One region of the Buttiauxella agrestis genome, then DNA from elsewhere that is predicted to be linked to it. Evidence: predicted binding sites of a transcription regulator. Region 1 holds the regulator's gene; each other region holds the start of a gene.
The links. Region 1 encodes CRP, which controls carbon source genes, mostly activating them, when cyclic AMP is high. Its sites were predicted from a motif close to ATGTGANNNNNNTCACAT; they were not measured.
Positions count from the first base shown of each region.

Region 2: the regulator CRP is predicted to act here: its motif matches at 6,754-6,771, upstream of DY231_RS00390 (PTS sugar transporter subunit IIB).
Region 3: the regulator CRP is predicted to act here: its motif matches at 4,077-4,094, upstream of DY231_RS00945 (glutathione S-transferase).

Region 1 is NZ_UIGI01000001.1:377,410-385,591, reverse strand. Features, by position in the region: gene DY231_RS01805 (phosphoribulokinase) at 1-357, shown strand, start outside; gene DY231_RS01800 (OsmC family protein) at 388-792, opposite strand; gene crp (cAMP-activated global transcriptional regulator CRP) at 1,107-1,739, shown strand; gene DY231_RS01785 (YccS/YhfK family putative transporter) at 1,832-3,916, shown strand; gene argD (bifunctional acetylornithine/succinyldiaminopimelate transaminase) at 3,924-5,144, opposite strand; gene pabA (aminodeoxychorismate synthase component 2) at 5,232-5,795, opposite strand; gene DY231_RS01770 (putative adenosine monophosphate-protein transferase Fic) at 5,829-6,431, opposite strand; gene ppiA (peptidylprolyl isomerase A) at 6,542-7,114, opposite strand; gene tsgA (MFS transporter TsgA) at 7,395-8,182, shown strand, end outside.
Region 2 is NZ_UIGI01000001.1:79,682-87,863, forward strand. Features, by position in the region: gene DY231_RS00365 (aminotransferase-like domain-containing protein) at 1-1,283, shown strand, start outside; gene DY231_RS00370 (STY4199 family HEPN domain-containing protein) at 1,380-2,996, shown strand; gene DY231_RS00375 (carbohydrate porin) at 3,072-4,451, opposite strand; gene DY231_RS00380 (PTS lactose/cellobiose transporter subunit IIA) at 4,638-4,940, opposite strand; gene DY231_RS00385 (PTS sugar transporter subunit IIC) at 4,972-6,297, opposite strand; gene DY231_RS00390 (PTS sugar transporter subunit IIB) at 6,311-6,625, opposite strand; gene DY231_RS00395 (LacI family DNA-binding transcriptional regulator) at 6,921-7,874, shown strand; gene DY231_RS00400 (hypothetical protein) at 7,913-8,176, opposite strand.
Region 3 is NZ_UIGI01000001.1:201,721-209,902, forward strand. Features, by position in the region: gene selB (selenocysteine-specific translation elongation factor) at 1-1,797, opposite strand, end outside; gene selA (L-seryl-tRNA(Sec) selenium transferase) at 1,794-3,182, opposite strand; gene DY231_RS00945 (glutathione S-transferase) at 3,253-3,861, opposite strand; gene DY231_RS00950 (PTS mannitol transporter subunit IICBA) at 4,353-6,272, shown strand; gene mtlD (mannitol-1-phosphate 5-dehydrogenase) at 6,380-7,525, shown strand; gene DY231_RS00960 (MltR family transcriptional regulator) at 7,591-8,118, shown strand.

The sequences.
Region 1 (8,182 bases):
GGTCATTCCCGTGAAGCGGTAATGGATTCCGTCGTGCGTTCGATGGACGATTACATCAATTACATCACACCGCAATTTTCCCGCACGCATATCAACTTCCAGCGTGTACCGACGGTAGATACCTCTAACCCGTTTGCCGCACGCGGTATTCCATCTTTAGATGAAAGCTTTGTCGTGATTCATTTTCGCGGTCTGGATGATATCGATTTCCCGTATTTGCTCGCCATGCTGCAAGGCTCATTTATTTCCCACATCAATACATTGGTGGTGCCGGGCGGCAAGATGGGACTGGCAATGGAGTTGATCATGACGCCGTTAGTTAAGCGCCTGGCGGAAGGTCGGAATATCAATAATTAGGGCGGCTAAACACCGCCCTTTTACTTCACTCTAGCCTTCAATCACTTCGTAGCTATGGGTGATGTTTACGGCTTTTTCCAGCATCAACGCAACAGAGCAGTACTTCTCAGCAGACAAGTCTACAGCGCGTGAAACCGCATTATCTTTCAACTCTTTGCCTGTCACGATGAAATGCAGATTGATATGTGTGAACAGACGCGGGGCTTCTTCGCGGCGCTCAGAGGTCAGTTTCACTTCACAATCCGTCACGTTGTAGCGGCCTTTTTGCAAAATAGAAACCACGTCGATTGCGCTACAACCACCAGCGGACATCAGAACCATTTCCATCGGACTGGGTGCTTTATCGCCAGAATTACCGTCCATCAGAATCTGGTGTCCAGAAGCGGACTCCCCAAGGAAGGTTAACCCTTCAACCCACTTCACTCGTGCTTGCATGTTACTTCTCCCGTTGAAAAAATTGTCTTTCAGAGTACGCAGATTCAGCAAATCTGGCAATGGAAGGCGACCTGCGTCAAGCTGAAACGAGACAATAGGAGACACTTGTCAAAAGCTATGCTAAAACAATCCAGATGCTACATCGATACATTGACGTTATGCATGTATGCAGAGGACATCACTAATTACAGGCAGCAAGAATGACTTGCATGCCATCTCCCCAAGGTGGGGAATATTCTAATACTTGCAACGCCAGACAGGATGTTTAGCGTCCTGTCGTTGGTAGCCAGTTATAAAACAGAGGATAACCGCGCATGGTGCTTGGCAAACCGCAAACAGACCCGACTCTCGAATGGTTCTTGTCCCATTGCCACATTCATAAGTATCCATCGAAGAGCACACTGATTCACCAGGGTGAAAAGGCTGAGACGCTGTATTACATCGTCAAGGGTTCTGTGGCTGTTCTGATCAAAGATGAAGAGGGCAAGGAAATGATCCTCTCCTATCTGAATCAGGGCGATTTCATTGGCGAGTTAGGGCTGTTCGAAGAAGGTCAGGAACGTAGTGCCTGGGTTCGTGCTAAAAGTGCCTGCGAAGTGGCTGAAATTTCATATAAAAAATTCCGCCAGCTCATTCAGGTCAATCCAGACATTTTGATGCGCCTGTCTTCCCAGATGGCTCGCCGTCTGCAAGTGACATCTGAGAAAGTCGGTAACCTGGCATTCCTTGATGTGACTGGTCGTATCGCGCAGACACTGCTGAACCTGGCTAAACAGCCTGATGCAATGACCCACCCGGACGGTATGCAGATTAAAATTACCCGTCAGGAAATCGGTCAGATCGTGGGTTGCTCTCGCGAAACCGTTGGTCGTATCTTGAAAATGCTGGAAGATCAAAATCTGATCTCTGCTCACGGTAAAACGATCGTCGTTTACGGCACTCGTTAATCTCCGTCTCAAAAATGGCGTGTTGCTTCATAACACGCCTTTTTTGTCTCTAAAATCTAACCCCTGCGGTAAAAAGGGATTAAATAAGACTTATGTGGCGTCGGCTTATCTACCATCCTGAAGTTAACTACGCACTGCGGCAAACGCTGGTGCTGTGCCTTCCGGTGGCAGTAGGTTTGCTCTTTGGCAATCTCCAGTCCGGCCTGCTTTTCTCTTTAGTCCCTGCCTGCTGCAACATTGCAGGGCTTGATACCCCCCATAAACGCTTCTTCAAACGCCTGATCGTCGGCGGTAGTCTGTTTGCCGTCAGCAGTTTGATCATGCAGCTTTTGTTGCTTTATACCTCCGTGCCGTTGCCGGTGATATTGGCCGTGATGGCGCTATTGCTGGGCGTCACAGCCGAAATCAGCTCCCTGCACGCTCGTCTGCTTCCCGCCTCACTCATTGCCGCCATCTTTACACTCAGCATGGCCGGGAATATGCCCATCTGGAAGCCCATGCTGCTGTATGTCAGCGGTACAATTTGGTACGGCGTGTTTAACTGGTTTTGGTTCTGGATGTGGCGCGAGCAGCCACTGCGTGAATCATTAAGCCTGCTCTATCGCCAACTGGCAGAGTACTGCGAAGCCAAATACGGGATGCTCACGCAGCATACCGATCCTGAAAAAGCGCTGCCTCCGCTCCTGGAGCGGCAGCAAAAAGCCGTTGACCTGATCACGGTCTGCTACCAGCAATTGCACATGCTGGCGGCGAACCAGCAAAATGGCTACAAACGCTTGTTACGTGCGTTTCAGGTCGCTCTGGATTTACAAGAACACATTTCCGTCAGCCTTCACCAACCTGCCGAAGTGCAAAAACTGGTTGAGAAAAGCCACGCTGAAGCCGTGATTCGCTGGAACGCGCAGACCATTGCGGCGCGTTTACGTGTGCTGGCTGATGACATTCTTTATCATCGGTTCCCACAGCGTTTCACGATGGATAAACAGATTGATGCCCTCGAGAAAATCGCACGTCAAAATCCGGATAACCCGGTTGGGCAATTTTGTCATTACCACTTCAGTCGGATTGGCCGTGTTTTACGCACCCAGCGCCCGTTATATATCCGTGATTTGATGGAAGACCGGCAGCGTCGTTTGCCACTTTGGGCAGCACTGAAAAGCTATTTGTCTTTGAAATCCGCCGCGCTGCGTAACGCCGCCAGATTAGGTGTAATGCTGACCATCGCCAGTATTTTGGGGGGGTTTTTACATCTGCCCAAACCTTACTGGATTTTGATGACGGTAATGTTTGTGACGCAAAACGGCTATGGCGCGACCCGGGTGAGAATTCTTCACCGGTCGGCAGGCACGATTGCAGGTTTGGCGATAGCGGGCATCGCACTGCACTTCCACTTTCCGCAAGATATCGCGCTGGCCGCGATGTTGGTCATTACGCTGGTCAGCTATTTGTTCATTCGTAAGAGTTACGGCTGGGCGACAATTGGCTTTACCGTCACGGCGGTTTACACCCTGCAACTGATCACCCTCAGCGCCGAGCAGTACATCGTCCCGCGCTTAATAGATACGTTGCTCGGCTGCCTGATTGCCTTTGGTGGCATGGTATGGCTGTGGCCACAGTGGCAAAGTGGTTTGCTGCGCCAGAACGCCCACGATGCTCTGGAGCGCGATCAAGATGCGATTCGCCTGATTCTGAGCAGTGACCCGGAACCCACGCCGCTGGCGTATTCGCGAATGAGGGTCAACCAGGCGCACAATGCCTTATTCAACTCGCTCAACCAGGCGATGCAGGAACCTGGATTTAACTCGCACTATCTTGCCGATATGAAACTGTGGGTGACGCACAGCCAGTTTATCGTCGAACACATCAATGCGATGACCACGCTCGCCCGCGAGCACAACATGCTTACGCCGGATCTCGCCCAGCGTTATTTGCAATCGTGTGAAATTGCGCTGCAACGATGCCAGCAGCGGCTTCAATATGATGGGCCAGGGGAAACCAATGATGCGAATATTCTCGACCCGCTTGAAGGGCTTCCGAGCGGGCCGCTAAGTACCATGGAGCAACATTTACAGCGGGTGTTGGGCCACCTCAGCACCATGCATACCATTTCATCGGTTGCATGGCGCCAGCGGCCACATCACGGTATCTGGCTGAACCGCTTACGGCGCTCAAATTGACGGGCGATTAAGCGTTAACGACTTTTGCGACCGCTTTGGCAAAGCGCGACATACCGTCTTCGATATCAGCATCTTCAACAATTAACGCCGGGGCAAAACGCATGACGTCTGGCCCCGCGTTCAAGACCATCACGCCCGCTTCTGCCGCCGCATACAGGAACTCCCGAGCACGGCCTTTGTAGCGAGGTTTCAACTCAGCGCCAATCAATAGGCCCATGCCGCGAATGTCGCTGAACACGTCGTATTGCTCGTCGATTTGCTGCAAATGCTTAACGAATTGCTGGCGCTTCGTCGCAACACCTTTCAAAACCTCAGGCGTATTGATGATGTCAAACGCCGCACCCGCAACGGCACATGCCAGCGGGTTTCCGCCGTAGGTTGAACCATGAGTGCCAACATGGAACGCAGAAGCAATTTCCTGAGTAGTCAGCATGACGCTGACCGGGAAGCCACCGCCGAGTGCCTTCGCGCTGGTCAGAATGTCTGGCGTCACGCCGTAATGCATGTACGCAAACAACTCGCCGATACGCCCCATCCCGCACTGCACTTCATCGAATACCAGCAACGCTTTATGCTCATCGCACAACTCGCGCAAGCCTTGCAGGAATTCTGGGGTTGCCGCCGTTACACCGCCCTCGCCCTGAATCGGCTCGACCACGACCGCACAAGTATGGTCATCCATCACCGCTTTCACTGCATGCAAGTCGTTAAACGGCACATGAATAATATCGGCAGGCTTCGGGCCAAAGCCGTCAGAATACTTCGGCTGGCCGCCAACGGAAACGGTAAAAAGCGAACGGCCGTGGAAGGCATTATGGAAGGCAATAATTTTGGTTTTATACGGACTATGGTGCGTAGAAGCGTAGTAACGTGCCAGTTTAAAGGCGGTTTCGTTAGCTTCGGTACCAGAATTCATAAACAGTACGCGTTCAGCAAAAGTAGCATCAATCAGCTTACGGCCCAGGCGCAACGCGGGTTCATTGGTGAAAACGTTGCTGGTATGCCATAGCGTTTCGCCCTGACTTTTTAACGCTTCCACTAACGCTGGGTGGCAGTGGCCTAACGCCGTGACGGCAATCCCGCCGGCGAAATCAACGTACTCTTTACCTTGTTGATCCCAAACACGACTGCCTTTGCCTTTAACCGGGATAAACTCCGCCGGTGCATAAATCGGCAAAATCACTTCATCAAAAGTAGCGCGGGTAATTGCTGATTGTTCGGTTGCCATTAATTGCCATCCCATTTTTACGCAAGAACAGACATGAAAATATAATCATGAAATATGCATAAAAAATCATTATCTGGCAATAAAAAATCAACGATTAAGGAAATTGGCTAACAGCTGGTGCCCCTGCTCACTGAGAATACTTTCCGGGTGGAATTGCACCCCTTCCAGCTCAAGCTCGCGGTGACGGATCCCCATAATCTCTTGCTTATCCGTCCAGGCGGTCACGTCAAAGCAGTCGGGTAATGTTGCAGGATCGATAACCAAAGAGTGATAGCGCGTGACGGTAAGGGGATTGTTCAGGCCGTGGAACACGCCAGAATTGTTATGCGTAATAGCGGAGGTTTTGCCATGCATCACTTTTTCAGCACGCACAATCGTCGCACCAAACGCCTGGGCAATCGCCTGATGACCAAGACAAACCCCAAGAATCGGCAACTGTCCGGCAAAATGCGTAATCGCCGCCAGAGAAATCCCTGCTTCGGTGGGGGTGCAGGGACCTGGCGAGATAACCAACTTTTCTGGGGCTAACGCGCTGATATCAGAAAGGGTCAGCTCATCGTTACGTTTCACCACCACTTCTGCACCTAATTCGCAAAAGTACTGATAAAGGTTCCAGGTGAATGAGTCGTAGTTGTCGATAAGCAGTAGCATCGCGGCTCCAGGGTAAAAAAGAACCGCGCTATTCTATTCGCTTTCGCGCGCTTCACTCACCACTTTAGTGAAAATCTCGTTGAGCAGCGTCAAATCACCCAGCGCCCCGGTCTGATTGGCCGTTGCCCAAGCTTCAGGCGAGACGTCTTTCCAATCGAGGATGTAACCGGCATGAATCGCTAACTGCTCGAAGAACACGCGCTGCGCCCGACCACTGCCAACAAAAAACGGATGAAGTACGTTAATTTCACAATAGTAATGCGACAGTCGCTGAACAAACTCAGTTCTGGAAAGTCCGACCAGATAATGCTCGTCCTCCATTTCTTGCATCAGATCGTTGCCTTCATTTTCGATGTACTCGAAATGGCAGAACTGTATCTCCCCTTTGGAAATATCAACATCTCGTAGCTCGCCTGCCCAGTCGAAAACATCCTGAAAAAGCTGCTGATGGATGGCACACAGCCAGGGTAATCCGCGATGCAACGGGCCAAGTTCAATCGTTTCTACACGCTGCGCGATAATCTCATCTTGCGCATGAGGCTCAAGGATATCCAGCCGGGAACTGGCCTGAAACGAACGGCTGCGCAATTGCTGCCAAAGGCGGGACTTTTGTTTATCGGTCAGTTTCTTTGCCATGATGCCTCCCTAACGTGACGACCCATACTTGCCACAAGTATAAGCAGCAATCGGGGGAAGTGCAGGAAGGAAGTCAATGCGCGGGTGGAGGAAACCCGCGCAGGAATTTTTTACGGCAGGACTTTCGCGGAGAGGATAACTACAGGTTTTGACGGCACATTTTGGTATGGGCCAACGTCATGAGTTTGTACCTGAGAGATTTTATCGGCAACGTCCATCCCTTTCACAACTTTACCAAATACCGCGTAACCAAAGTCGCGCTGGCCATGATCGAGGAAAGCGTTATCTGCCACATTGAGGAAGAACTGGCTGGTCGCGCTGTCTTTATCGGCAGTACGTGCCATGGAAATGGTACCGCGAGTATTACGCAAGCCGTTATCGGCTTCGTTTTTAATTGGTGGGTTTGGCTGCTTCTGATTCATATCTGCCGTGAAGCCGCCGCCCTGGAGCATAAAGCCCGGGATCACGCGATGGAAAATGGTGTTGTTGTAGAAGCCGCTGTTAACGTAATCCACAAAGTTTTTCACAGAAACTGGGGCTTTCTGGCTATTTAACTCAAGCTCAATTTCACCTGCTGAAGTCGTCAACAGGACGTGTGGGTCACCTTTAGCAGCAAGTGCCGCAGGAGAGAGAGCGGAAAGAGCAAACACAGTTGCTACAGCCGCCAAAGTCGATTTGAGCATGAATAATTCCTTACGAATGCAGTGAATGAAGCAAGTTGCTAGATTGTAAAGACGTGCTCAACTCTGCGCCAGCCATTTACGGTTTTTTACTTTCACACAAATCAATAAGTTAAATGAATGAATTAATGGATGGCGATCTTTATTGTGATCAAAATCACTCTATAACCAGTCTGTTGCTGCAAATGAATTATAAATTGTATGAATGAATCACGTTTTTGACTAAAATCCATTCTTCTCGAGTGCTGTCAAAGCACTTTACATTTCTATTCACAGGCTCGTCATGACTAACAGCAACCGCATTAAGCTCACATGGATCAGCTTCTTCTCCTACGCCCTCACTGGCGCGTTGGTAATTGTCACCGGGATGGTGATGGGCAATATTGCCGAATACTTCCACGTTCCCGTTTCCAGCATGAGTAATACCTTTACCTTCCTGAACGCAGGCATTCTGATTTCTATCTTCCTGAACGCCTGGTTGATGGAAATCGTGCCGCTCAAAACCCAGCTGCGCTTCGGATTTATATTGATGATTCTGGCGGTGGCCGGGCTTGTCTTCGGCGATAACCTGACCATCTTCTCCGTCGCGATGTTTGTGCTCGGGCTGGTCAGCGGTATCACCATGTCGATTGGTACCTTCCTGATCACCCACATGTACGAAGGCCGCCAGCGTGGTTCACGTCTGCTGTTTACCGACTCCTTCTTCAGTATGGCGGGGATGATTTTCCCAATGGTGGCGGCAATTTTGCTGGCGCGTAGCATCAACTGGTATTGGGTTTACGTCTGCATCGGCCTGGTCTATGTCGCGATTTTCATTCTGACTATCGGTTGTGATTTCCCGGCACTGGGCAAACACGCACCGAAAACTGAACACGTTGCTGAAAAAGAAAAATGGGGCGTGGGTGTTCTGTTCCTTTCAATTGCAGCTCTGTGCTACATCTTAGGCCAGCTTGGCTTTATCTCTTGGGTGCCTGAATACGCAAAAAGCCTGGGTATGAACCTGAATGATGCAGGCCAGTTAGTCAGCGATTTCTGGATGTCTTATATGTTTGGCATGTGGGCATTTAGCTT
Region 2 (8,182 bases), 300 kb from region 1:
CGTATCATATTCTTGAAGACCGCCAGCTTATTTCTCCGCAACCGCGCTCCGGCTATTTTGTTACGCCGCGCAAATCCTTGCCGCCCGTGCCGCCGCTGACTCGTCCTGCGCAACGTCCGGTAGAAATTACGCAATGGGATGCGGTTCTTGAACAACTCACCGGAAGGGAAGATGCCGGCAGCATCGCGTTTGGCAGCGGATTCCCGGATGTGACTCATTCAACGATTAAACCGTTGTGGCGTGAAATGGGCCGCATTGTGCAATATCAGGAAGCCGAAGTTCTGGGCTATGACTGTATTAACGGTAAGCAAGTACTGCGTGAACAAATTGCCCGCCTGATGCTCGACAGTGGCTGCGTCGTCACGCCGGATGACATTGTTGTCACCACCGGCTGCCATGAAGCCCTGTCGATTGCGATTCGTGCGGTGTGCGAGGCGGGAGATATTGTGGCGGTTGAGTCGCCTTGTTTCCACGGCACCATGCAAATGCTGCGTGCATTCGGCATTAAAGTGATTGAAATACCAACGGATTCTGAAACGGGTATTAGCGTCGAAGCCCTTGAACTGGCGCTGGAACAGTGGCCAATCAAAGCGGTGATTTTGGTTCCTACGTGCAACAATCCGCTCGGTTTCATCATGCCCGATGCGCGTAAAAAAGCAGTGCTGAACCTGGCGCAGCGCTTTGATATCGCCATCATTGAAGATGATGTTTACGGCGAGCTGGCGTATGAGTATCCGCGCCCGATGACAATAAAATCACTCGATGTCGATGGACGCGTGTTGCTGTGCAGTTCGTTTTCCAAAACGTTAGCGCCGGGTTTGCGGGTGGGCTGGATTGTGCCGGGGCGCTATTTTGACCGCGCGATGCATATGAAATATATCGTGACCGGCAGCTCTACGACCTTTACGCAAATGGCGGTCGCTGAATTTGTACGTAACGGCCATTACCATCGCCATCTGCGGCGTATGCGCCAACACTATCAACGCAATCTCGACATTTTCACCTGCTGGGTGCGCCACTATTTCCCGTGCGGTATCTGCGTTTCTCGCCCGCAAGGCGGTTTCCTGATGTGGATAGAGCTACCGGAACACATTGATATCGTGCCGATTATTGAAACACTGCGTGAGCACAATATTCGCATTGCGGTAGGTTCACTGCTTTCCGCCTCGGGGAAATATCGCAACTGTATGCGCCTGAACTACGCGCTGCCATTCAATGATGCGACCGAAACCGCGCTGCGAAAATTGGGCGAGGTGATCAGCGATATTTTTGAAAATGGTTAATTTCCCTGGTCTTTTATCGCCATTGCTTCCACTCCGGCTACGCTAACATTCTGTGCAATGGCGTCGTGACTCGCGCCTTATTCAAAAAGGAAAATCATGACCAGCGCTGCACAGTTGCTGATGCGGGAAAAGTTCGAGACTTGCCTGAGTGTGATTCGCCAGGCGTCATTGCAAATCCTGCCACTTCTCACAATCAAAGCCGCCGAAGGGAAAGATCCCCAATGGTTTTTTCAACAGCTCGAACAGGCCAGACAGGTGCTTGGAAGCTGGATGGCGGTGGCAAAACGCTTAAATCTTAACGACGCCGAAATCTCGCATTTCACGCTGTTGCTGCGCCATTTGCAGCAGCTGGTGCCGGAGTATGAAAGCGGCCAGGAAGTCAGTCACAACCAGCTCATCGCGGCGTTACGTTTTGTGAGTTATCTCGAGCATGTGCGAGCAAAGCAGCCGCTGCTCGGTTATTTGAGTGAAATTGAAAGTAACGACGACGTCCAGCAGCAGAAAGCGGCACGCCAGATGTACGCGCTGGAGTTGATGCTCAAAGGTCTGGTCAATCAAAGCTACCCGAGCCAGGCGAATCTGGTTCATAAACTCAAATCGCAATTTGGTGCAGATCGCGTGCGCCGTTGGCTGAAGAATGGCGAACGGGGCGATATTCTCAGCGGAATGCATTTTAGCGAGCTGGCATTAATGGTGGTTGATAAAAAAGAGTACGCCAACCATTACGCCGGATTGTTTCAGGACTCTTCACACCTGAGTTTACTCATTGACCCACGCAAAACGCTGCAAACTTTTCTCGATGATGTACGCGAAATTCGCAACGACCTGGTGGCGCAAAAGAGATTAACCTCGGTACAGCTCGCTTTGCTTGAGAGTTATCACCAGGAAAGTACGGCGGCTATTCAGCGGGCGTGTGATGAAGGGCGATCGAAGGTGAATCCGGCGGCATTGCTGGCGTCAGAGGATGCCGCATTGCAGGATTATCTCGCCCAGGCGCGCAAAAAATATCAGGCCACGGGCCGCGATAGCGAAGAAGTGCGTGATGCCATCGAACGTCCCGATTCGCACAAAGCCAAAAGCAAACAGGACACTGGCGAAACCTTGCGCATGGTTCTGTGGTGCGTGGCGGGTATTGCGGTGATTAGCGTGGCTATTTTCGGTATGTATTATCTGAGTGATGTCACCAATAAGCCTGCCGTGGCGAAAAGCGCTCCGGCAAAAATCACGGCACTTGATTCGCTTCCGGAAACGGAAAGCGCGCGTGAGAAGTTGGCGAATATTGGCATCACCTGGGAAGAGGGGAATTTGCGCTCGGCCATTGAGCGCGGAGATGCCACCGTGGTGCGCCTGTTTATGCTGGGAGGCATGAACTGGAAAGTATATTTCACCGAATCTGCGCTGGCGGGAGATTACCGCGACGCGCTTAATATTTTGCTGCAATACCGCTCGCAGATGGACGAGGAGCGTCCGTGTCGGCGCATGGTGAGAACCCTTAGCCAGGCGATGAACGACGGGCAAAATCTGACTTCACTGCGCAAACAATTCCTGCAAAATTTTTGCACTTCACCGGAAACCGTCAAGCGGCAGAAAGAGGATTTGGACAGAGCGAAACTGCGACTGAATGCGCAGCAACAGCGTAAAGACGAGCAGGGCATTGCTGAGGAAAAACGTGCGGTTGATATTCAGCAGGCCATTTATAACGTAATGCGGTGAGGAAAAGCCCACCGCATTACGTCGTAAAAATCTATATCCCAAATAATTCGAGCTGCATCAAGGCGGCAAGGGATATTACCACCAGGCTTCCCACATCGCGCCCACGTTGAACGAATCAAGTTGGGTATTTGGCTCGCCCGCGATACGCGTGGTGTGGTTGTTATCCACCTGACCGCCAGTGACGTAGAAACGCAGCATTGGTCGGAACTCTGGTCCCATCGCGATGGAAATGTTCTGTGAGAGGGTCAGTTTCCAGCCTTTGTTATCACCGTCGTTTTCGTAATCTACGCGCTGATAACCCGCTTCAAGCCAGGTGGAATGTATGTCGTTCCAGAAATACATCGGACGAACAATGGCACCGTAGTTGCGGCGGTTATCCTGGGTCAGATCATCATTGTCGTAATCGTGGAAGGCGAGCAGATATTCAATCTGCGCTTGTTGAGTGAACTTATAGTTCCCCTCGAAACTGGCATAAACGGTGTGCAGGCCATTGGTTTTGTTATAAACGCTGTTGTCTGAATGGTCAGAATAACGGGTGATAATTTTGTTCACCCCGTTGTCGCCGGTGTGGCTTAACACCACGGCGGCCTGCCAGGCTTTGGAGCGTTCGTCGCTGTCGATGGCTTTGGAATCAAAACCATAGTTGGCGTACAGCTCGAAATCAATTGGGCCAAATTTGATGCCATGCAGTTTTGATGTTGCCGCGTAGTTGCCTTTATCACCGGTGCCGGAGCCGCCAGTACACGAGATGCGCGACGGGTTATCGCCGTCTTCAATCATTTCAGGGTCACACTGATCTACGGCAGCCACGGCCGCGATATCCAGTTGTGCAAAGCCGAGATCGAGGCTTTTCACGCCTGCACCTTGCCCATCGTGGTTCATCCAGAAGTAGTCGTTGATGCCTTGTTGTGGACGCTGATGGAAGTCACGACCCGCCCAGAAATAAGCATTTGGCTGTGATTCAAACAGGTTGGTGACGCCCGCGTAGGCTTTTTTCAGGTTAACTTCATCGCCCCAGTGGTCAATCATCACGCCAATATCCCAGATGGCCCCGTTATCGGCTTTAATGATTTTGGTAAGCTGGAATTCGCCGCCGTTGCCTTCGTTACCTAAACGACCAATTGCGGAGGAGCCGTTATAGGAACCATCAACGCCAATGTATTTTTGATCTCCCGCCTGGAAATGCGCCCCGTAACGCGCATAACCGGTGAATTTAAGCCCCAACGGAACAGACATATCTGGCGTCGTGGGAACCTGAGGCGTAACCAGGGTATCGGTTCTTTTAAGTCGCGCTGCTTCTATTTTCGCATCGCGGTCGGCCAGGGCTTTATCCACTGCTTTCGCCACGATTTGGTCAATTTGTTCCTGAGTCATTGGTTCTTGTGCGAGTACAGAAATTGGGCAAAGCGCGGCGATAACCGCCATTGTTAATGGAAGCTGTTTAATTAATTTCATTATAATCTCAATTTAGTAATTTATTTTTTCAGACAATAAATATCCTGTTCAGGGTTAATAGAGAAAACTCTATTACCCAAACATATTTATCTTTATTTATACTTTCATCGGATTGGACTTAATTAAAATTATTTACGTAATGATCTCTCCCTGCCAGAGGTAATATTATTGTTTTTTACGTAATACTTAGCGCTGATATAAATGAATGATTTCGTTTGAAAGCTCACGCGCTAACATTGATGTCATCAGGTGATCCTGAGCATGCACCATAATTAGCGTCATCGGCTGTTTGGCTTCGCCTGCATCTTGCTCAATCAATTTGGTTTGCATTTTATGAGCTTCGCGCGCGTAACCATCGGCTTCCAGTAATAACAGTTTGGCTTCTTCGATATTTCCTTGTCTTGCGGAATGCAGCGCTTCAAAACACAAACTGCGCGACTGCCCGGCATTCATAATTATTTCCATTACGGCTTCTTCTAATTCAATCATCATTAATTCCAGAGTGTTTAGACGGCGGTTATTAATTGCTGATAGCCGTTTCTGTCAGAGGTGAACGTGCTTCGTTTTCTGCTGCAGTTTTCTGCAATGAACGCTCGTAAGCGCGCAGGAATGGCAGATAAATTACGGTTGAAACGACCATGCAAATCACACACATCACCACCGGACTAAAGGCCCAGTTTGTCGCCCACGATGCGCCAATGGGCGCCGGAGTTGTCCATGGAGTCAGGGAAACGACTTGTGCCAGCCAGCCCAGTTTCGTTGCGGTGTAAGCCAACACGGCGTTGACCATTGGGACGCAAATAAACGGAATAAACAGCAATGGGTTCATGATAATCGGCGCACCGAACAGAATCGGTTCGTTGATATTAAAGAAGCTTGGAACGATGCCCATTTTCCCGATGGTACGCAGGTGCGTCACTTTGCTGCGCAGCAATAAGAAGGCGAGTGGCAATGTGGAACCGACGCCGCCAATGAGCAGATAGTGATCCCAGAAACCTTGCAGATAAATATGTGGCAATGCGGTTCCCGCAGCCAGCGCGGCCTGGTTTGCTGCCAGGTTTGTCATCCAGAACGGGTTCATGATGCCGGTGACAATCAGCGAGCCGTGGATACCAGAGAACCAAAAAATCTGGCACAGCAACACGGACAATAAAATGGCGGGTAAGGAATCGGATGCGGAAACCAGTGGAGCCAGCAGGTGCATAATCGCTTGCGGCATAATCATGCCGGTTTGCGCTTCAATGAATAAATTCAGCGGATGCAGCGTGCCGATAATGACGACTACCGGAATCAAAATTTCAAACGAACGCGCAACGCCAGTTGGCACTTCTTTTGGCAGGCGAATGGTGATTTTGTTTTCTTTAAGCCAGGCATAAATACGCGTGGAGTAAATCGACGTAATCAGTGCGGTGAAAATGCCCTGGCCTGAAAGATATTGAGTCGAAATTTTGCCGTCGGCATACGGTGCTGCAACCAGCAAAAATGCCATAAAGGCCAGCAGGCCGGACATCACCGGGTCGAGATTAAACTGTCGCCCGAGACTTGCGCCAATACCGACTGAGATGAAAAACGTCATCACGCCCATGCTCAGGTTAAACGGCAGCATCAGCTGTTCACGGTAAGTCTGAGAGAAATCCAGCCATGCACGAGCAAAACCGATAGTGGTATCAGCGGAGAACGGCGGGAATATAAACACCAGCATAAAAGAGCCAATAATCATGAACGGCAGGGCTGCGGTGAACCCATCACGAATCGCGATCACGTACTTTTGTTGCCCCAGACGACCCGCCAACGGAGTGATGGATTGCTCAATCACCGTCACCATGGATTGATATAGCGAACTCATATGAATAACCCTTTTAGTGAGCCGCTTCGATAAGCGACAGAGCATAATCCAGCACTTTATCGCCACGCTGCATGCCGTAGTCCATCATGTCGATGGCCTGAACCGGAATACCGTGAGAGGCGGTCTTTTCTGAAAGCGTACTTAACATATATTTTACCTGTGGCCCGAGCAGCACCACCTGATAACGCGGGAACTGCACATCAAACTCAGCCACGCCGTAAGCCTCTATTTCTACAGGCATTCCTCGTTCTTCAGCCACTGTCAGCATCTTTTTAACCAGCAGGCTGGTGGACATTCCGGCGGAACAACACAACATGATCTTGACCATTAACACTCATCCTCAAAATGTAAATAAAGTATTGCGGAAATGATTTGATACTTTATGGAAACCGTTTTCCATCCGCAGCAAACAGATCTGTGACACTCATCAAGATCCCGCCTTTATCGGCATTACTTATTGGATCGTCATCACAAAATTGTTTGGTGAATGTATGGTTTGGACATCATGTGGAAAATCGGTTTCCATCAAAAATGGAAACGACTATACTGAAATTGGCTACAATCTGAGCCGAAGTTGTATTCAGGACAGACAGGCATGAACCACAGCCTGATAAAGGAAAAAGATGTCTACAATCAATGATGTATCGCGTTTAGCTGGGGTTTCTAAAGCCACAGTATCACGGGTGTTGAGTGGATCTCGCGGAGTGAAGGAAGCAAGTCGCCTGGCCGTGCTGAAAGCGGCTGAGGAGCTGCGTTACCGTCCAAATATGATTGCGCAATCACTACTCAGCCAGTCTACCGGCTGCATTGGTGTGATTTGCGCGCAGGAAAATATCAACCAGACCACGGGTTATCTTTACGCGCTGGAGAAACATCTTAGCCAACATCAAAAACACCTGCTGCTGCGTTTCGCGAACAGCAAAGCGGAGGTCATGCATGCTCTTGATGAGCTAACCTGCGGGCTGTGTGATGACGTGCTGATTATCGGCGCGCGTTTCCCGCTCAATATCGACCAGGAGAATGTCGTTCTTGTCGATTGCGTGGATGTTGACTCCAGTAACAGCATTAATTTTGATCACGCTTTTGCTGCTGAAACGGCCTGTAATTATTTAATTAAACAGGGAAGAAGGCAGATTGCGGTCATCAACCCTGATTCCTGCGGGTCGGTTGATCAAATTCTGTTGGGTTATAAGCGCGCGCTGGAAAACAATTTCCTGCCCTTTAACCGCAACCTGATATTTATGGATTCAACGTCTTCATCTGTTGCGCTCCAGGTGCTACTCAATAACAGCACCACATTGAATTTCAACGCGTTATTAGTTGCTGATGAGCTGGAAGCACAGCGCATCATTCCGCAATTGCAGGCGTTTAATAAATCTGTTCCGAAAGACATTATGGTGTTTAGCCTGGCGGGTTCACTGCATCTGCCGGGTATTCCAACCATTCCCGCCATTGAATATTCAATGGATGCGATGGCGGCAAGAATCGTGACATGGCTGACCGAGAAAACCCAAAGTGCTTTGGGTTCGAACGTACTGCGTGGTGATTTGATTATTCCTGACATGCCGAGCCGATAATAAAAAAAGCCATACCCGACAAGGGTATGGCTTAGTTATTAGTATTTAATATCTCGTGCTTCTTCACGGCCATTTTGTTTGCTTTGGCGCTTATCCTGGCGGCAATTACTGTTGCTTTTGCTATCGTTAACCACGCATTCGCGCTTGTCATGACGCGAGTCCTGACGGGTATCCTGTCGAACATCCCTTGCCTGATGGCGTTGCTGGCCTTGTTCAGTGGCGTAGGCATTATTGATGGAAAGCGTGGAGAACATAAAAATGCCCGCCATAACACCCATCACTATCGAAGATTTACTTTTCATAAGAGG
Region 3 (8,182 bases), 180 kb from region 1:
ACGGCGGCGGGTAAAACCAATGCGGTCAAAGTACTCGAGGATTTGCACCGCGAGTTTGCGTCCCACACCGAGACTGTCGCGGAAATCGGCAGCACTGGTAGCGCCTTGCGTTTGATCCAGCTCGCGAATCAGGTTTGCGAAAGTTTGAATCCTGTCGTTCCGGTAATAACGATCTTTTAAAATGGCCGTCACCAGCCCAAGCTGCGCGGCAAAGCGCAGTAACTGGCGCATGGTTTGTTCATCTTGCTGCGTTTCTCGCGCAAGATCGCGCACCCACCACGGGTCATCGCCAAACAGCACATCTACTTTTTCCCATATCGCCAGTTGTTCGGCGGAGAAGCCCGGTTTGTGGTCTGGAAGATGCAGCCAGCCCTGGCGGCTTGCGAGCAACTCTTCCTGACGCATTTTCTCGATTAACGCCAGAACCAGTGGTTCGTCTTCGCCAGGCAGCGCCATACGGCGTAAGCGTTCGCGCCCCGGGCCGGGTTGGTCATCGTGCTGCTGATGATAACGCTCGAGCGTATCGAGCAATTTTTGCTTCCAGCGCGTCGCCATTTCATCGCTCAGCAAGCTGTTGCCCGCGCGCAGATAATCAGGTCGGGTTAGCAGTTCCTGCAAGCCCTGAGCGGTGAGTTGCCGCGCCCAGGCAAAATCACTCAATGTCACAGCGCTACGCTGCAAATGGGTGTCGAGCGCCTGTTGGTCATTTTCAGCGTGTTTTAGCTGCTGTAACCAGGCCAAAAATGCAGGCTGACGTTTACCACGGCGCGGCGCGTGCAGAAGAATCGCTCTCGCACCGGCTAATGTGACGCGAGCACTGATATCGCGCAGCACCAGACGGTCGTTATCGGCAAGCCACAACGGCACATCCAGGACCAGCTCAGCGAGATCATCTTCGAGCAGAGAAATACGCCCGGTGACGTGGCTCGCGGCATGGTGAATATGCAACGGCTGCCATTGCTGTAACGGTGCGTGGCTTTGCAACTGAACAATCACACGTTCTACGGGCTGGAGCGGTTGCTCAGCCAATAACCAGTCGCCACGTTTGATATCGAGCTTTTCAGCATCGCCACTGATATTGAGTGCGATACGCTGCCCGGCAAATGCACTTTCTGTTTTGCTATTCTGGGCATGTAACCCGCGCACACGCATGGGTTTATCGGCACCTGTCAGCCACAGTGAATCGCCAATTTTTACTTCGCCGCTAAGTGCGGTTCCCGTCACCACTAAACCTGCGCCTTTTACGGTAAAAGCACGGTCAATGGCGAGACGGAAACGATACTGGCGCGGATGGGCTCGCTCTGACAGTGAAAGTAAGTGCTCACGTAGTTCATTAATCCCTGTGCCGCTGGTGGCTGCGGTGACAAACAGAACAGCATCTTGCCAGCCAAATTCTTTGATCGTTTCCAGCACGGATTCACGGACTTCATCGATACGCGCTTCGCTCACCCGGTCGGCTTTGGTTAAGGCGACGGTTAACGATGGTTTGCCGGTTAATTGCAAAATGGCGAGATGCTCGCGAGTTTGCGCCATCACACCGTCGTCGCAAGCAACGACTAACAGCGCGTGGTCAATGCCGCCCACGCCTGCCAGCATGTTGGCGAGGAATTTTTCATGCCCCGGAACATCAATGAAACCGGGAATTCTGCCATCGGGTTGCGGCCAGTAGGCGTAACCGAGATCGATGGTCATGCCGCGTTTTTTCTCTTCCGGCAGACGGTCAGCATTCACGCCAGTTATAGCTTGTAGCAGGGTAGTTTTGCCGTGGTCAACGTGCCCGGCGGTCGCAATAATCATGGTTTCAGGTTCTCCATGAAGCCCGTTTCATCTTCAAGGCAGCGTAAATCCAGCCATAAACGCCCGTCGCTGATACGGCCGATAATGGGTTTGGGTAATTCACGCAGGCTTTGGGTGAGTGCGCCCAGCGTGGAGCCTCGGCCATCTTTCGGGCTAAATGTCAGCGCCGAACTTGGTAATCGATCTACCGGCAAAGAGCCGCTGCCAATTTGCGATAAACATGGCTCCACGCAGACGGTGAATTGCTCGCCGTATTGGCTCTGGAATGCAGGCAGCAGACGTTGCGCAAGTTCTGTGATTTCGTTCGCATCACGCGTTAACAGGCGTAACGTCGGCAATCTTTCAACCAGCGTTTCCGGGTGCTGATATAAACGTAAGGTCGCTTCAAGGGCTGCCAGCGTTATTTTATCCGCGCGCAGGGCGCGTTTGAGCGGGTGCTGCTGAATACGCGCAATAAGCTCTTTTTTACCAACGATAATGCCTGCCTGCGGCCCACCGAGCAGTTTATCACCAGAGAAGCTCACCAGACTTACGCCTGCGGCAATCAGTTGTTGCGGCATCGGTTCTTCTGGCAATCCCCATTGAGTGAGGTCAACCAGCGAACCGCTGCCCAAATCGGTCACTACCGGAATGTTTAGCTCGTTGCCAAGCTCCACCAGTTCGGCTTCGGTAACGGATTTGGTAAAGCCTGCCACCTGATAATTGCTGGTGTGGACTTTCATCAATAGCGCCGTATTTTCACCCGCGGCCTGACGATAATCTTTGAGATGCGTGCGGTTTGTCGTACCAACTTCCACAAGTTGGCAACCCGCCTGGCGCATCACATCTGGAATGCGGAATGCACCGCCGATTTCAACCAGTTCACCGCGCGAGACAATCACGTTTTCACCACTGGCGCAGGCTGCCAGCATCAGCAAAACCGCTGCCGCATTGTTATTAACGATGCAGGCGTCTTCCGCACCGGTCAACTCGCAAAGCAAGGCTGCCAGCGCTTTATCGCGATGACCGCGTTCTGCACCGTGTAAATCATATTCCAGAGTCACCGGGAAGCGCATCGCGTGGGTCACGGCTTCGATTGCCGCTTCTGCCTGCAATGCGCGGCCCAGATTGGTATGCAGTACGGTTCCTGTGAGGTTAAACACGGGCTGGAGAGCACTGCGCTGGTGAGATTCCAACTGTACTTGTGCCTGAGCCGCCCAATTTCCATTCCATGTCGGGAGCTGTTGTTGGGTTCGGATGTATTCGCGGGCGGTTTCCAGCATTTCACGTAAGGTGCTGACCACTTGTGTGTGGCCGAAATTGCGTAGCAAATCGCTGAAAGAAGCGTCACGTAACAGTTTATCGATAGCTGGAAGCTGGCTGTACAAGTTGCGATCGGGTGTCATGGCAAGCCGCTGAGTGGTGAAATATGGCGATAGTTTACAGGGGGAGCTGGCCCCCTGTCATGGCGGGAGATCATGCCGTTGGCGGTTCTGTCCGTGCAAAACTTTCGCGTTCAAAGAGTTTCTCGACCAGCTTTACCAAATGCGGGCGGTCGACACACCAGCCCGGGGAAACCCGGCGGAAGTTGAGATAGCCCACAGCGCAAGCCACCGCGATGGTCGCCACGCAAAGTTCATCGGCATTGAGTTTTTTATCCGCAGCGTATTGTTCGAGCAGTGTCAGGCCTCGGCTGATTTTTTCGCGCTGGCGCAGGAGTTCTATTTCAGATTGCTGCTCGATCGGGCGCTGACGCTCGCGCACTGAAACCAGGGCGGCGTCCATTACACCGTCTGCCAACGCTTCAATCTGGCGCATTTGCAGGGCGGCTTTTGGGTCACGGGGGATCAGGGCAGGGGCGATGTCCAAAAGCTCGAGGTATTGCGCAATAATTGGAGAATCGAACCAATACTCGCCATCGTCCGTCACCAGCGCCGGTACTTTGCCCAGCGGGTTGTATTGCGCAGTGGTGCTGTCGGACGTCCACGGGTTGTCGTTCACAAATTCAAACGTGATGCCCTTTTCCAGCAGGATGACGGATATTTTGCGCACGTACGGGCTGGTGTAATTACCGATAAGTTTCATTACATCGTCCATTTTCAATCGACAAAGCGTAAGTATGGTTCAGGAATTATGAAGACGCCTGGGGTCGCGCGATGTTGTTTGCCGCTGCGCTGTAATTTTCTGACAAAACGAAAGGCTTCTGGCAGGTGGGGCTGCCCTGGATCACACTCGCGAAAATCCACGTAAAATATTTTGTGAATCACATCACATTTAAATAACAAAGTCTCAGCAAGTAAATGTGACTCTTGTCACATAAAGACATCAATGATGCGCAAAAATTAGCTGCTGTGTTTTTTTTACACACTAATTATGTGATCTGGATCGCCAGATCATGACTCGTCACACCCTGTAATGAGTGATCTCCATCACACTAATTTCCATGCGCTGGACACCTTAACGATTCAGTGCCAGATTTGCCTCACTTAGAGCATCTGGCAGCACTGCTTGCCACCACATTAACAATAAACCTCGGGCTGCTTTCCCAGCACGTAAACACAACAAGGGGTGTGCGTATGTCATCCGATATCAAGATCAGAGTGCAAAGCTTTGGTCGTTTCCTGAGCAACATGGTAATGCCAAACATCGGCGCATTCATCGCCTGGGGTATTATCACCGCTTTATTTATTCCAACCGGATGGTTGCCAAGCGAAACACTGGCGAAACTGGTCGGCCCGATGATTACTTACCTGCTGCCGTTGCTCATCGGTTATACCGGTGGTCGCTTAATCGGTGGCGACCGTGGTGGTGTGGTCGGCGCAATCACAACCATGGGTGTTATCGTCGGTGCGGATATGCCGATGTTCCTCGGTGCGATGATTGCGGGTCCTCTGGGCGGCTGGGCGATTAAACATTTCGACGCATGGGTAGACGGCAAGATTAAATCCGGCTTTGAAATGCTGGTGAACAACTTCTCCGCTGGCATCATCGGTATGATTCTGGCGATTCTGGCGTTCATGGGAATCGGCCCTGCGGTTGAAGTCCTGTCCAAAGTTCTGGCGGCAGGCGTTAACTTCATGGTTGTCCATGACATGCTGCCACTGGCTTCTATCTTCGTAGAACCAGCGAAAATCCTGTTCCTGAACAACGCAATCAACCACGGTATCTTCTCGCCGCTGGGTATTCAGCAGTCCCACGAACTGGGCAAATCAATCTTCTTCCTGATTGAAGCAAACCCTGGTCCGGGTATGGGCGTGCTGATGGCGTACATGTTCTTCGGTCGTGGTAATGCTAAGCAGTCTGCGGGCGGCGCGGCAATCATCCACTTCCTGGGCGGTATCCACGAAATTTACTTCCCATATGTGCTGATGAACCCACGTCTGATCCTGGCCGTTATCCTCGGCGGTATGACTGGCGTGTTCACTCTGACTCTGCTGAACGGCGGCCTGGTTTCCCCGGCATCTCCGGGTTCCATCCTGGCGGTCCTGGCGATGACACCAAAAGGTGCCTACTTCGCTAACATCGCGGCAATCGTGGCGGCAACAGCAGTTTCCTTCGTCGTCTCTGCCATCTTGCTGAAAACCAGCAAAGTAAAAGAAGAAGACGATATCGAAGCAGCCGCTCGCCGCATGGCTGAGATGAAAGCAGAATCCAAAGGGGCTACAGCGCCACTGGCGGTAGGTGCAGGCTTGTCTAACGACCTGAGCCACGTGCGCAAAATCATCGTGGCATGTGATGCAGGCATGGGTTCAAGTGCGATGGGTGCGGGTGTGCTGCGTAAGAAAGTAAACGATGCAGGCCTGAAAAATATCTCTGTCACCAACTGTGCAATCAACAGCTTGCCAGACGATGTTGACCTGGTTATTACGCACCGTGACCTGACCGAGCGCGCTATGCGTCAGGTGCCACAGGCACAGCATATTTCCCTGACTAACTTCCTCGACAGCAGCCTGTACGCCAACCTGACCGAGCGCCTGGTGGCCTCTCATAACCTGAGCGAGAAAGAAGTGAAGGTCATGAGCAGCCTGGAAGACAGCTTCGTTGCTGACGAAGAGATGCTGTTCCGTCTGGGCGCGGGCAACGTGTTCCTCGGCCTGACGGCGGCCACCAAAGAAGAAGCGATTCGCTTTGCCGGTGAGCAACTGGTGAACGGTGGTTACGTTCAGCCTGAATATGTGGATGCGATGTTTGAGCGTGAAAAACTGACCCCAACTTATCTGGGCGAAGGTATCGCGGTTCCACACGGTACGGTTGAAGCGAAAGACCGCGTACTGAAAACCGGCGTTGTGTTCTGCCAGTATCCACACGGTGTTCACTTCGGTGAAGAAAGTGATGATATTGCCCGCCTGGTTATCGGTATTGCTGCGCGTAACAATGAACACATCCAGGTTATCACAAGCCTGACCAACGCACTGGATGATGAGTCGGTGATTGATCGCCTGGCGAATACGACCAGCGTTCAGGAAGTTCTCGACCTGCTGGCCGGTAAGAAGTAAGTCTCAGTTTCCCTCTCCCATCCGGGAGAGGGTTCCGGTGAGGGTCGTTTCCCCAAACGACTCACCCGAACCCTCTCGGGTAATTCAAATTTAAGAAGGTGAACGACATGAAAGCATTACATTTTGGCGCAGGTAATATCGGCCGTGGCTTTATCGGGAAACTGCTGGCAGACGCGGGTATCCAACTGACCTTCGCTGACGTTAACCAAACCGTGCTGGACGCGCTTAACGAGCGCCACAGCTATCAGGTTCATGTGGTGGGTGAGCAAGAGCAAATCGATACGGTTTCTAATGTGAATGCCGTCAGCAGCATCGGCGACGATGTTGTTACGTTGATTGCCGACGTTGACCTAGTGACCACCGCCGTCGGGCCGGTTGTGCTGGAGCGCATCGCGCCAGCTGTCGCAAAAGGTCTGGTTCTGCGTCGCGCTAACGGTAATGAAAAACCCCTGAATATTATTGCCTGCGAGAACATGGTGCGCGGCACCAGCCAGCTGAAAGCTCACGTGATGAAGGCACTTTCTGAAGATGATCAGGCCTGGGTTGAGCAGCATATAGGTTTCGTTGATTCTGCTGTTGACCGTATCGTTCCGCCTTCAGAATCTGCCACCCATGACCCGCTTGAAGTGACTGTTGAAACCTTCAGCGAGTGGATTGTGGATAAAACCCAGTTCAAAGGTGAGCTGCCTAACATTCCTGGCATGGAACTGACTGATAACCTGATGGCGTTTGTTGAGCGCAAACTCTTCACGCTGAATACCGGGCATGCTATAACCGCATACCTTGGTCAACTGGCCGGTCATCAGACCATTCGCGATGCCATTCTCGATGAGAGAATCCGTGCGGTCGTGAAGGGTGCGATGGATGAAAGCGGTGCGGTGCTGATCAAGCGTTATGGCTTTGATGCAGACAAGCATGCAGCCTACATCCAGAAAATCCTTGGTCGTTTCGAGAACCCGTATCTGAAAGATGATGTGGAGCGCGTAGGCCGCCAGCCGCTGCGTAAATTAAGTGCGGGCGACCGTCTGATTAAGCCGCTATTGGGCACTATCGAATACGGTTTGCCACACCAATTTCTGGTTGAAGGTATTGCCGCGGCGATGCATTACCGTAGCGAGCAAGATCCACAGGCGCAGGAGCTGGAGAAATTGCTTGCAGAAAAAGGCCCGCAAGCAACACTTGCCGAAATCTCCGGCCTGGATGCTAACAGCGATGTTGTAGCAGAAGCGGTGAAGGCATATAGCAGCAAATAGTGATGGAAAGCGGGTGTGGCAAGAAGTCGCTGCACCCAATAATACTTTTAGTAATGTAGGCAAAGATGGAAGAAACCCAGGCCTTTGAAAACCGTGTGCTTGAGCGTCTTAATGCCGGGAAAACCGTACGTAGCCTGCTGATTGCCGCTGTCGAACTTCTTACCGAAGCGGTGAATATTCTGGTGTTGCAGGTCTTCCGTAAAGACGATTATGCAGTGAAATACGCGGTTGAACCGTTATTGGATGGCGATGGCCCGTTAGGGGATCTTTCCGTGCGTCTCAAACTTATCTACGGACTTGGCGTACTCAATCGCGTCGAGTACGAAGATTGTGAGTTGCTAATGGCACTGCGAGAAGAGTTGAATCACGACGGTAGCGAATATAATTTTACCGATGATGAAATGCTCGGCCCATTCGGTGAATTGCATTGTGTTTCAGCCCTGCCGCCAACGCCAAAGTTTGTGGATGGCAGCGATCCTGAGCTGTTTGCTATGCAAAAACAGCGTTACCAGCAAATCGTTCGTTCGACGATGGTGCTCTCTTTGACCGAGCTGATCTCGCGGATCAGCTTAAAAAAAGCCTTCCAGAAGTAATTCTGACCAAAGTCCCTTTTCGCCCTCTTACGCCGAATGGTGTATCCTTGCCAGCAATGAAAGT